Regions from separate parts of the Tepidibacillus sp. HK-1 genome, predicted to be linked through region 2. Evidence: riboswitches for the same ligand, from Rfam matches in the RefSeq annotation. Region 2 holds a riboswitch; each other region holds the start of a gene.
What was found. A riboswitch is a leader RNA that binds a small molecule or an ion and turns the genes downstream of it on or off. The one in region 2 is predicted to bind S-adenosylmethionine.

Region 1: linked by a shared signal. The riboswitch ahead of metX (homoserine O-acetyltransferase MetX) and the one ahead of BEN26_RS04585 (ABC transporter substrate-binding protein) in region 2 are both predicted to bind S-adenosylmethionine.
Region 3: linked by a shared signal. The riboswitch ahead of BEN26_RS00615 (O-acetylhomoserine aminocarboxypropyltransferase/cysteine synthase family protein) and the one ahead of BEN26_RS04585 (ABC transporter substrate-binding protein) in region 2 are both predicted to bind S-adenosylmethionine.

Annotation. Positions count from the first base shown of each region.
Region 1 covers NZ_BDGM02000031.1:13,573-16,736, forward strand. Annotated here, with positions in the region: gene BEN26_RS12895 (homoserine dehydrogenase) at 1-733, opposite strand, end outside; gene metX (homoserine O-acetyltransferase MetX) at 720-1,814, opposite strand; SAM riboswitch class I at 1,924-2,030, opposite strand; gene BEN26_RS12905 (cell wall hydrolase) at 2,184-2,615, shown strand; gene gerQ (spore coat protein GerQ) at 2,633-3,040, shown strand.
Region 2 covers NZ_BDGM02000006.1:88,057-91,220, forward strand. Annotated here, with positions in the region: gene BEN26_RS04575 (ABC transporter ATP-binding protein) at 1-31, opposite strand, end outside; gene BEN26_RS04580 (ABC transporter permease) at 31-879, opposite strand; gene BEN26_RS04585 (ABC transporter substrate-binding protein) at 894-1,931, opposite strand; SAM riboswitch class I at 2,035-2,138, opposite strand; gene copZ (copper chaperone CopZ) at 2,233-2,439, opposite strand; gene BEN26_RS04595 (heavy metal translocating P-type ATPase) at 2,520-3,164, opposite strand, start outside.
Region 3 covers NZ_BDGM02000001.1:116,633-119,796, forward strand. Annotated here, with positions in the region: gene leuS (leucine--tRNA ligase) at 1-434, shown strand, start outside; gene BEN26_RS00605 (DUF2533 family protein) at 514-783, opposite strand; gene BEN26_RS00610 (helix-hairpin-helix domain-containing protein) at 861-1,505, shown strand; SAM riboswitch class I at 1,546-1,650, shown strand; gene BEN26_RS00615 (O-acetylhomoserine aminocarboxypropyltransferase/cysteine synthase family protein) at 1,715-3,001, shown strand; gene BEN26_RS00620 (CoA-binding protein) at 3,065-3,164, shown strand, end outside.

The DNA.
Region 1 (3,164 bases), on a different contig from region 2:
AGCCTAGTTCTTCAACAAGAGCCAATTGTTCCAGCGTAACCTCCGAGACACCAATCTTTTTCACTGAAGTCCAGTTTGGTCGTTCAGGAAAGATGATGTCACTTAAAACCATTAATTTATAAAAAGCATCCCAGCCTTCAATATCATTTGTAGGATCTGCTTCTGCAAAACCTGCTGCTTGTGCTTCCTTTAACGCCTGTTTAAAGGAAATTCGTTTTTTCCTCATTTGACTCAGAATATAATTCGAAGTCCCGTTTATAATCCCTTGGATTTTTGTAATTTGATTCACTTGAAGCAATTGTTTAATCGTCCGAATAATAGGAATTCCACCAGCTACACTAGCTTCAAAGGCTAGCATTACCCCATATTGTTTCGCGATTTCCTTTAATTCAGCTCCATTAAATGCCATTAATTCTTTATTTGCTGTAATCACATGACAACCTTTTGAGAGTGCCTGAATGATATATTGATAGGCAGGATCTCTTCCCCCTATCATTTCAATGACTACGTCTAATTTAGGTAATTGTAAAATATCCTGATAATTCGTTGTAACGAGAATAGAATCCCTCATCTCCAAAACTCGTTTCTTCTCTATATCCTGAATCAAAATCGCAACGACTTCAACAGACTTGCCTAAGATATGTTGTAATTGTTTTTGATGGGAAATGATCGTTTGATATACACCAGTTCCCACCGTACCCAAACCTAGTAAGGCTACCTTAATCGATTCCATATAAACCCTCCTTTACAATCGATCCCCATTTATCAAATTCGACTAAAAAACCATCATGGCCATAAATCGTATCGATCTCATAAAAATTTGCATGACCTCCTAATTGACGATAGGCCTCTGTTAGCTCCATTAAACTTTCTGGCGGATAAAGCAAATCCCCTTTATAGGCAATAGCGATCATAGGGGCTTTTAATAATTTCAAGGCTTCTTTCCATCCTCCACGGCCACGACCGATGTCATGACTATCCATCGCTTTAAGTAAATATAGATAGCTATTGGCATCAAAACGTTTTGTTAATTTATCTCCTTGATAACTAAGATAAGATTCTATTTCAAACGTAATTTCATCGTGGGAATTCCCCCACTCATTACGAAGGCTCCTCTGAAAACGTTGATTATACAACTCTTGTGAACGATAAGTAATCATTCCTAACATACGTGCAAGACTTAATCCATGATCAGGTTTATCTTCCAATGGATAATTTCCATGATTCCATTTAGGGTCATGAATAATAGCAAAGCGGGACATAGCATTAAAAGCGATGGCATAGTCACTTAAATAAGAAGTCGCAGCAAGAGGAAATAGCTTATCCATAAAGGTAGGGTAAAGAATTCCCCATTCCAAAACTTGCATTCCACCTAATGACCCTCCAATCACAGCATGCACATGATCAATACCCATTTTCCTTAATGCTTTGTATTGAGCATGAACCATATCCCTGATGGTAACAAAGGGAAATGAAGCACGATAAATCTCTTTATTGTCCGGGTTTATACTTAAAGGACCTGTTGTACCATTACATCCACCAATCACGTTTGTCGTAATCACTTGATACTCATTCGTATCAATCCATTGATAGGGGCCAATCATCCCAGACCACCAACCAGATGTCCTATCATTTCCATAAGCAAATTGATTTCCTGTCAAACCATGACACACTAATATAACAGGTGCACCAATGGAACCTACCCTTTCATAAGCTATATGAGCTTGTGGTAAAATCGTTCCAGATTCAAGCATTAAATCTCCAATTTCTATTTTTCCATACTCATAATGAAGATTGATCTCTGCCACCGCCATCCTTACTCCTCCTCTTCATCCATTCAAATCCCCCAAAAAAGTAAAATCCCCTTCCTAAGAAGAGGGATTAAAAAACCATCTCTTCAAGAAGAGATGGTGATCGCCGCTCTTCTTATCTATCAGAACATGAATGTTCTGCAGGAATTGGCACCGCGTTTTATTTAAACCGGTTGCCGGGCTTCATAGGGCCAGTCCCTCCGCCTCTCTGGATAAGAATTTCCTTTATTAAATTAAATGGTTAATACAAGAATACAATGCATTAAAACAGATTGTCAAGGGATTTTTTTTAAATGATTCCTTTGTTTTAATCACCTATTCTGCACAGGTTAAATATATTGTTATGGAAGCCTATATATGCGGGGTGAATCAATGGCTGTAATAAAAGCTAATTCAAAAGACGTGAAACTGTTGGCTAGATTAATGAGGGCTGAAGCTGAAGGTGAAGGGAAGCTTGGCATGCTAATGGTCGGTAATGTTGGAGTTAACCGTGTACGTGCTAGTTGTTTAGACTTTAAAAACATTCGGACAGTTAAGCAGATGGTTTTCCAATCTCCTGGTGGATTTGAAGCGGTTCAAAAATCTTATTTCTATCAAAGAGCCAGAACACAGGATATCCAACTAGCAAGAAAAGTGATTAGAGGTAATAAATACCACCCAGCCACTCGAGCATTATGGTTTTTTGAACCACTAGGTCCGTGCCCAAGAACATGGTATAACCAACCCAATGCGGGGCGCTATAAAGACCATTGTTTTTTTCACCCTACTTACAGTAATTGCCCTTCCGTTTACCGAACTTATTAAAGAGGAGTTGAATTTCGATGTATCCTTACAATCCATACTATTATGATTCATATTTAATCAATCCCTATGATATGAATATGCCCGATTACATGCAACCAATGGTACCACAACAACCAATGGTACCAATTCCACCATCACCTGAAACAGGAATCGATGTGCCTGGTCTTTTACCAGCAGAACAATCTTATATTGAAAATATTTTAAGACTTAATTTGGGAAAAATTGCAACGATTTATATGACTTTTGAAAACAATAAAGAATGGAATGCCAAAGTATTTAAAGGTAGTGTGGAAGCTGCAGGTCGCGATCATATTATTATTAGCGATCCACAAACTGGAAGACGTTATCTTTTATTGATGGTTAATCTTGATTATATCACTTTCGATGAAGAACTAAACTATGTTCCTCCAACTGTCAGATTATAGCCTTTTAAAACAGAAGGGACACCTTTAACGTGTTCCTTTTATTTTTGCATCGGCTCTAGTTCTCTTGCAATTTCTTCTTTCTCTTTTTTAGATAAGGCTAACCATTGAAATCCATTTATTATAA
Region 2 (3,164 bases):
TACTAACATTCTCCAACTTGATTGTTTGCATTATACTGAACCCCCTGCTCCTGTCAGATCACGCCACCGAAGAAATTTCCTTTTTAACTGCTCAAGAACAAGATGATCTAGAATGAGGGCGATCCCACCAATCACTACAATATTAAGAAGAACTCCTTCCATATCGGCAATTTCCCCTGCATAACTAATCGACCAACCAAGACCAACTGCTGCTCCTCCAACCATTTCACTAGCCACAAGCGATCTCCAAGCATTGCCAAAAGCAACTTGAGCACCTGTTAAAAAAGATGGAAAGGTTTCAGGCAGAAAAACTTTTGTTACTAATTGTTTTTTATTCGCACCTAATACCTTTGCTAGTTCGAGATGAGTGCGATTTATATTTTCTGTCGCATTAATCATCGCTAAAGCCATAGGAAAGAAACTGGCAATCGTGATCACGATGATAATAGGAAGATCGCCAAACCCAAATAAAATAACTAAAAATGGAATCCACGTTATTGGAGGGATTGATTGCAATATTGAAATTACATTTTTTAGATAGATTTTAAATCCCTTCGATAAACCAGACAATAAGCCAAATAAAGAACCTAGAAGACAAGCTAAAGGATACCCAATGATTAATCGAATTAGACTACTTTGAATACTGTCTAAAAATGCTGGATCTTTTACTTCACTAAGAAATCGCTGAAAGACTTTAACTACATCTGGTAATAAAAAGTTTGGTAAAAACCATGCGATAATTTGCCATATAACGAGTAGTGTAACAATCGCATAAACATATGGAAGTGTCGATTTTATACTTAGACGCTTGACCTTTTTATTCGGTTTTAATATGGTTTGATTAGCAATAGACTTGATGATTTGTGATTCTTTTTTCACTTGAAGTCACCATCTTAAGATTGTTTTTTGTTTTGCCAAGATAAATCAAGAATATCCTCTACATTTAGAGGTTTTGATAGCATTTGTTGATCTATCATCATTTGTACAATATCTTTCATTTGTTGAATATTTTCTTGAGTAATTTCCCAATTAAAGGTTTGAGCTTCAATTGCTTCAGCGATTAAGTCTACTGAATTGATTCTCCCATTTGTTGTATCGATGGTTTCTGTTTCAATAAAACGTTTTGCCAATATTTTTGCTGCTTCTTTTGGTTGATTTTCTAACATCTCAATCGCTTCTTTTTGAGCATCTAACATCTTATTTATCGCAATCTGTTTTTCTTGAAGAATTTTCCCTGAGGTTATCGCCACCATACATGGGAAAGGCCATTCTTCTCCAACATCATAAAGTGGCGTTACAGGAATGGTTTTACGAGCAATTCGATCATATGGTTCAAAGAGAAAAGCAGCATCTACTTTCCCAGCTGTTAAGGATTGGATCGCCACACTTGGTGAAACATAAACCATATTCACATCATTACGTGTAAGATTACCCTCTTTCAGTACAACACCATTTAGCACGATGTCTGCTGTGCTCCCTTGTTTCTGTGTAGCTAGTTGCTTTCCTTTCAAATCTGGTATCGTCTTAATATTACGATCACTTCGCACTAATAGACTGTGATAACCCATTTGCGCACCGCTGATTACTTTTAAATCAGCACCTTTATCAGCCCATGTAACAGCATTTGTAAATCCAAGCACCCCTGCGTCTAATTGCCCTCCAACAATCGCTTTAATCATCTCAGGCCCACTATTAAAGATTTGAACTTCCACTTCTAACCCATTCTTTTCATAAAAACCTGCATCATAAGCAAGCATCACTTGAGCATCATCCATCACGTTTAAATAACCAATACGTAGCTTTTCTTTTGTTTGTGGATTTGTATTTGCTTGCTGCTCCTTGTTTGCTCCACAGGCGGTTAAAAATAAAGAAATGATCATTACAAACATCCCTACCCACCGTAATCGGCGTGCCCCTAAAATTTTTACCAATTCCATTTCCCCCTTTAACGTATAAACTTGACTAATTTAGTCAGGATTGTCCTTGCATATTGCAAGAAAAAACACCTCATAAGAAGAGGTGTTAAGATAACTCTTCTTATCTTTCAGAACAAATTGTTCTGCTGGAATTAGCACCGTATCATACAAATCGGTTGCCGGGTTTCATTGGGCCAGTCCCTCCACCACTCTGGATAAGAACGTGATAATATGTAATTGATCATACTGTGATTCATAGAAAATCGTCAATCCATTAATGTGCTACAATCAAAAAGTTTTTTCATGATTATTCTAATTATGCAACAACATCATAGCCTTGGTCTTCGATCGCTTCTTTCATTTGTTCAAAAGTTACTTTTCCCTCATCGAAAGAAACCGTTACATTTTTGTTCTCAAGACTAACAACCGCATTGGAGACCCCTGCTAATTTTTTTAGTGCCCCTTCTACCGCCATTTTGCAATGATTACATGTCATACCTTCTACTTTAATTACTTTTTCCATTTAAAATCCCTCCATTATAGATGAATGATTATATGAAACCCTTGTTAGGGTAACAAACAATAGTCAATAACCTTGTTTTTTTAAAATTTAATATTTTTTAATCGTAAGGAGTTAAGAACGACTGAGACAGAACTCATTGCCATCGCAGCTCCTGCAATCCAAGGTGCTAATAGACCTGCCATTGCTACTGGAATACTAATTGAATTGTAGAATAAAGAAGCAAATAGATTCTGCTTAATATTTTTTAAGGTCTGTTTACTAATATAGATTGCATCTGCAACCCCTTTTAAGCTCCCACCAATTAAGGTAACATCGGCTGCTTCAATCGCTATATCTGTTCCAGTTCCAATTGCCATCCCTACATCTGCAGTAGCTAATGCTGGAGCATCATTGATGCCATCGCCAACCATGGCAACTGTATATCCTTGAGTTTTTAAGGATTCAACTTCTTTTGCCTTATCTTCAGGCATTACTTCTGCACGAACTTCATCAACACCCACTTCTTGAGCTATACTTTTTGCGGTACGTTGATTATCCCCGGTAATCATCACGACTTTGATACCCATTTCTTTTAATTTGGCAATGGCTTCTTTTGAGTCAGCTTTTACCGTATCAGCCACTGCAAGGATTCCTAATAATTTATCAGGAGTAGCAACTAAAACAACTGTTTTCCCTTGTGCTTCTAATTGGGCCATTTTTTCTTCAATAGCTGCTGGATCAAGTCC
Region 3 (3,164 bases), on a different contig from region 2:
ATATTGATGAAAGAGATAACTTTAACACAGCAATTAGCGCAATTATGGAGTTAGTAAACAAAATTTATGTTTATCCAGAGGATGGCAATAAAGGGTTGCTAAAAGAAGCGATTGAAACCACTGTCATTCTACTTGCTCCGATGACACCACATCTGGCAGAAGAATTGTGGCAAATGATGGGACAAAGGGAAAGTATTCATAAAGAAAAATGGCCAACATATCAAGAAGAGTATTTAGTGTTAGATGAAGTGGAAATTGCAGTACAAATCAATGGAAAAATCAAAGGAAAAATGGTTGTTCCGACTTCCTATTCCAAAGAGGAGTTAGAAAAGGAAGTTCTTTCTGATCCAAGATTAGAAGAATGGAAGGCTGGTAAAGAAGTCCGTAAAGTGATTGTCGTTCCAGGAAAACTGGTCAATATTGTTGTTAGCTAATAAATCATAAGAAAGACTACTGGACAAACCAGTAGTCTTTTTGTACAAAAAGCAGGAAATTTATGCTTTTTATCAAATATTAGGAATGTGTTTTCATTTTATTCGCATATGCTGTGAACATTTCCATTGTTACTTCTTTTCGAGAAGGAAGCTGATTCTTTAGTGCGTATCGATTCATTTCATTAGTCCATTGATTTAACTTAGTTAAATCTACATTTTTTCCTATTTTATATTCGGTTAGTAATTCATCTATAATCCGTTCACGCTGCTGATCCATTTGTTTATATACTTCGATGGCATGAACTTTTTCATTTACTTTTTTTGATATTTCCAAATGAACGCTATTCATTTTATCACCTCAACCTTTTGATTCTATTATTTTATATCAATAATTAAAAAAATGCAGTAGTAGAAAGGGGAAGAAGAATGGGAAGTCTCCCAAATATACGGTTTACAAAAAGAGAAAAAGTCTTACTCGGACTGTTGATTATTTTTTTACTTATCATCATTAGTCAATACATCTCTTATCATCAAAAACAGCCACCTACGTTTGCGGATGAACCTTTAGTTGAGTTATCCACCGAAAAAGGGGATACCCCACAAGGAGAAGTAAAGCAAACGGAAATGACAAATCCTAAGAAGATAGTAGTTGATGTGAAAGGAGCAGTAGCAAAACCAGGAATCTACCAATTAACAGAGGGGTCAAGGGTAAAAGAAGCGTTAGATCTTGCTGGAGGGACCTTAGCAAATGCAGATTTAAACCAAGTCAATTTAGCTCAAAAAATCGCAGATGAAATGGTCATTTTTGTCCCTGTTCAAGGAGAAACACTAAATGGTGTATCTTCTGGATTAGGTGTATCTTTTGAATCAAATGCTGAAACAATTTCCATCAACCAAGCAAGTGAAGAAGAGCTGATGCAATTAGATGGAATTGGTCCTGCTAAGGCAAAAGCTATTATAGAATACCGAACAAAACAAGGTAAATTTCAGACGATTGAAGATCTGATGAATGTGCCAGGAATCGGCCAAAAAACTTTTGAACAAATAAAAGAAAAAATTTCAGTGCATTAACAGAATAATGTGTTATAATATTTTACAATTACATAATAAACTCTTATCCAGAGTGGCGGAGGGACTGGCCCGAAGAAGCCCGGCAACCCCACAAGTTAATTGTGAAGGTGCTAATTCCAGCAGACGAAAGTCTGAAAGATAAGAGAATTAGGTTTTACACCTCTTTCTCTTTGAAAGAGGTTTTATTTTTTTCTAAGGAGGAATTAAAAATGACAGAATTAAGGAAAGAAGAGAAAGGACTAGCAACATTAGCAATTCATGGAGGGTATACTGCAAGTAAACACTTAGGGGCGACAAATGTTCCAATCTATCAAACGGCAGCCTACCAATTTGAGAATTCAGAGCATTCTGCTGCCCTGTTTAATATGGAACAAGAAGGTAATATTTATAGCCGAATTAGTAACCCAACAACAGATCTATTAGAACAACGTTTGGCAGCTTTAGAAGGAGGAGTAGGTGCCTTAGTTACTGCTTCTGGACAATCGGCAGCATTATTATCTATTCTTAATATTGCTGAAACTGGAGATGAAATCATTGCTTCCAAAAACTTGTATGGGGGTACCATCACCTTATTTACATATACATTACAAAGATTAGGAATTACGATTCATTTTGTAGATCAAAATGATTTAGATCAATGGCAAAAGCATGTGAATGAAAGAACAAAAGCCTTTTATATTGAGTCCATTAGTAATCCTTCTTTAGATGTTCCAGATATAGAGGAACTAGCTAATTTAGCACATCAAAATGGAGTTCCATTGATTGTGGATAATACATTTGCAACCCCTGTATTATTACGTCCATTTGATTTTGGGGCAGATCTTGTGATCCATTCCACAACCAAATATATTGGAGGGCATGGTAATACGATCGGGGGAGTTGTCGTAGATAGTGGAAAATTTCCATGGGACAATGGGAAATTTAAGCGATTAAGCGATCCAGATCCTGCCTACCATGGACTAAGCTATATAGAACATGTCGGAGAACAGGCATATATTACAAAATTGAAGGCACAATTAAATCGGGATATTGGTGCAACCATGGCACCATTTAATGCATTTCTGTTAATTCAAGGGTTAGAAACGCTTTCTCTTCGCATGGAAAGACATAGTACAAATGCGTTAGCTGTAGCAAACTTTTTATCTCAGCATCCGCAAGTTGAATGGGTGAATTATCCTGGTTTAGAGAATCATTCAACCTATACCTTAGCCAAGAAATATTTAGATCATGGGCAAGGAGGTATCCTGACCTTTGGTGTAAAAGGTGGATATGAAGCAGCAAAACGCTTCATCGATAAGGTTCAATTATTTACCCATGCTGCAAATGTAGGTGATGTTAGATCCTTAGTTATCCATCCAAGTAGTTCAACTCATCACCAGTTAACAAACGAACAAAAGATAGCTGCAGGTGTATCAGATGATTTAGTTCGAGTATCTGTTGGAATCGAAGATATTAATGACTTATTAGCTGATCTTGAACAGGCTCTAGCAGAATAATTATTGACTTATTCCTAAGAAATACAATATTGTATAGGTAAATGATAAAAAGGGGAGCTTTCCATGAGTCTTTTAACAACAAATGAACAAATCAAAGAACTGATTCAAGAAACAAAACGTATCGCAATTGTAGGATTATCCAATAAACCTGATCGTGATAGCT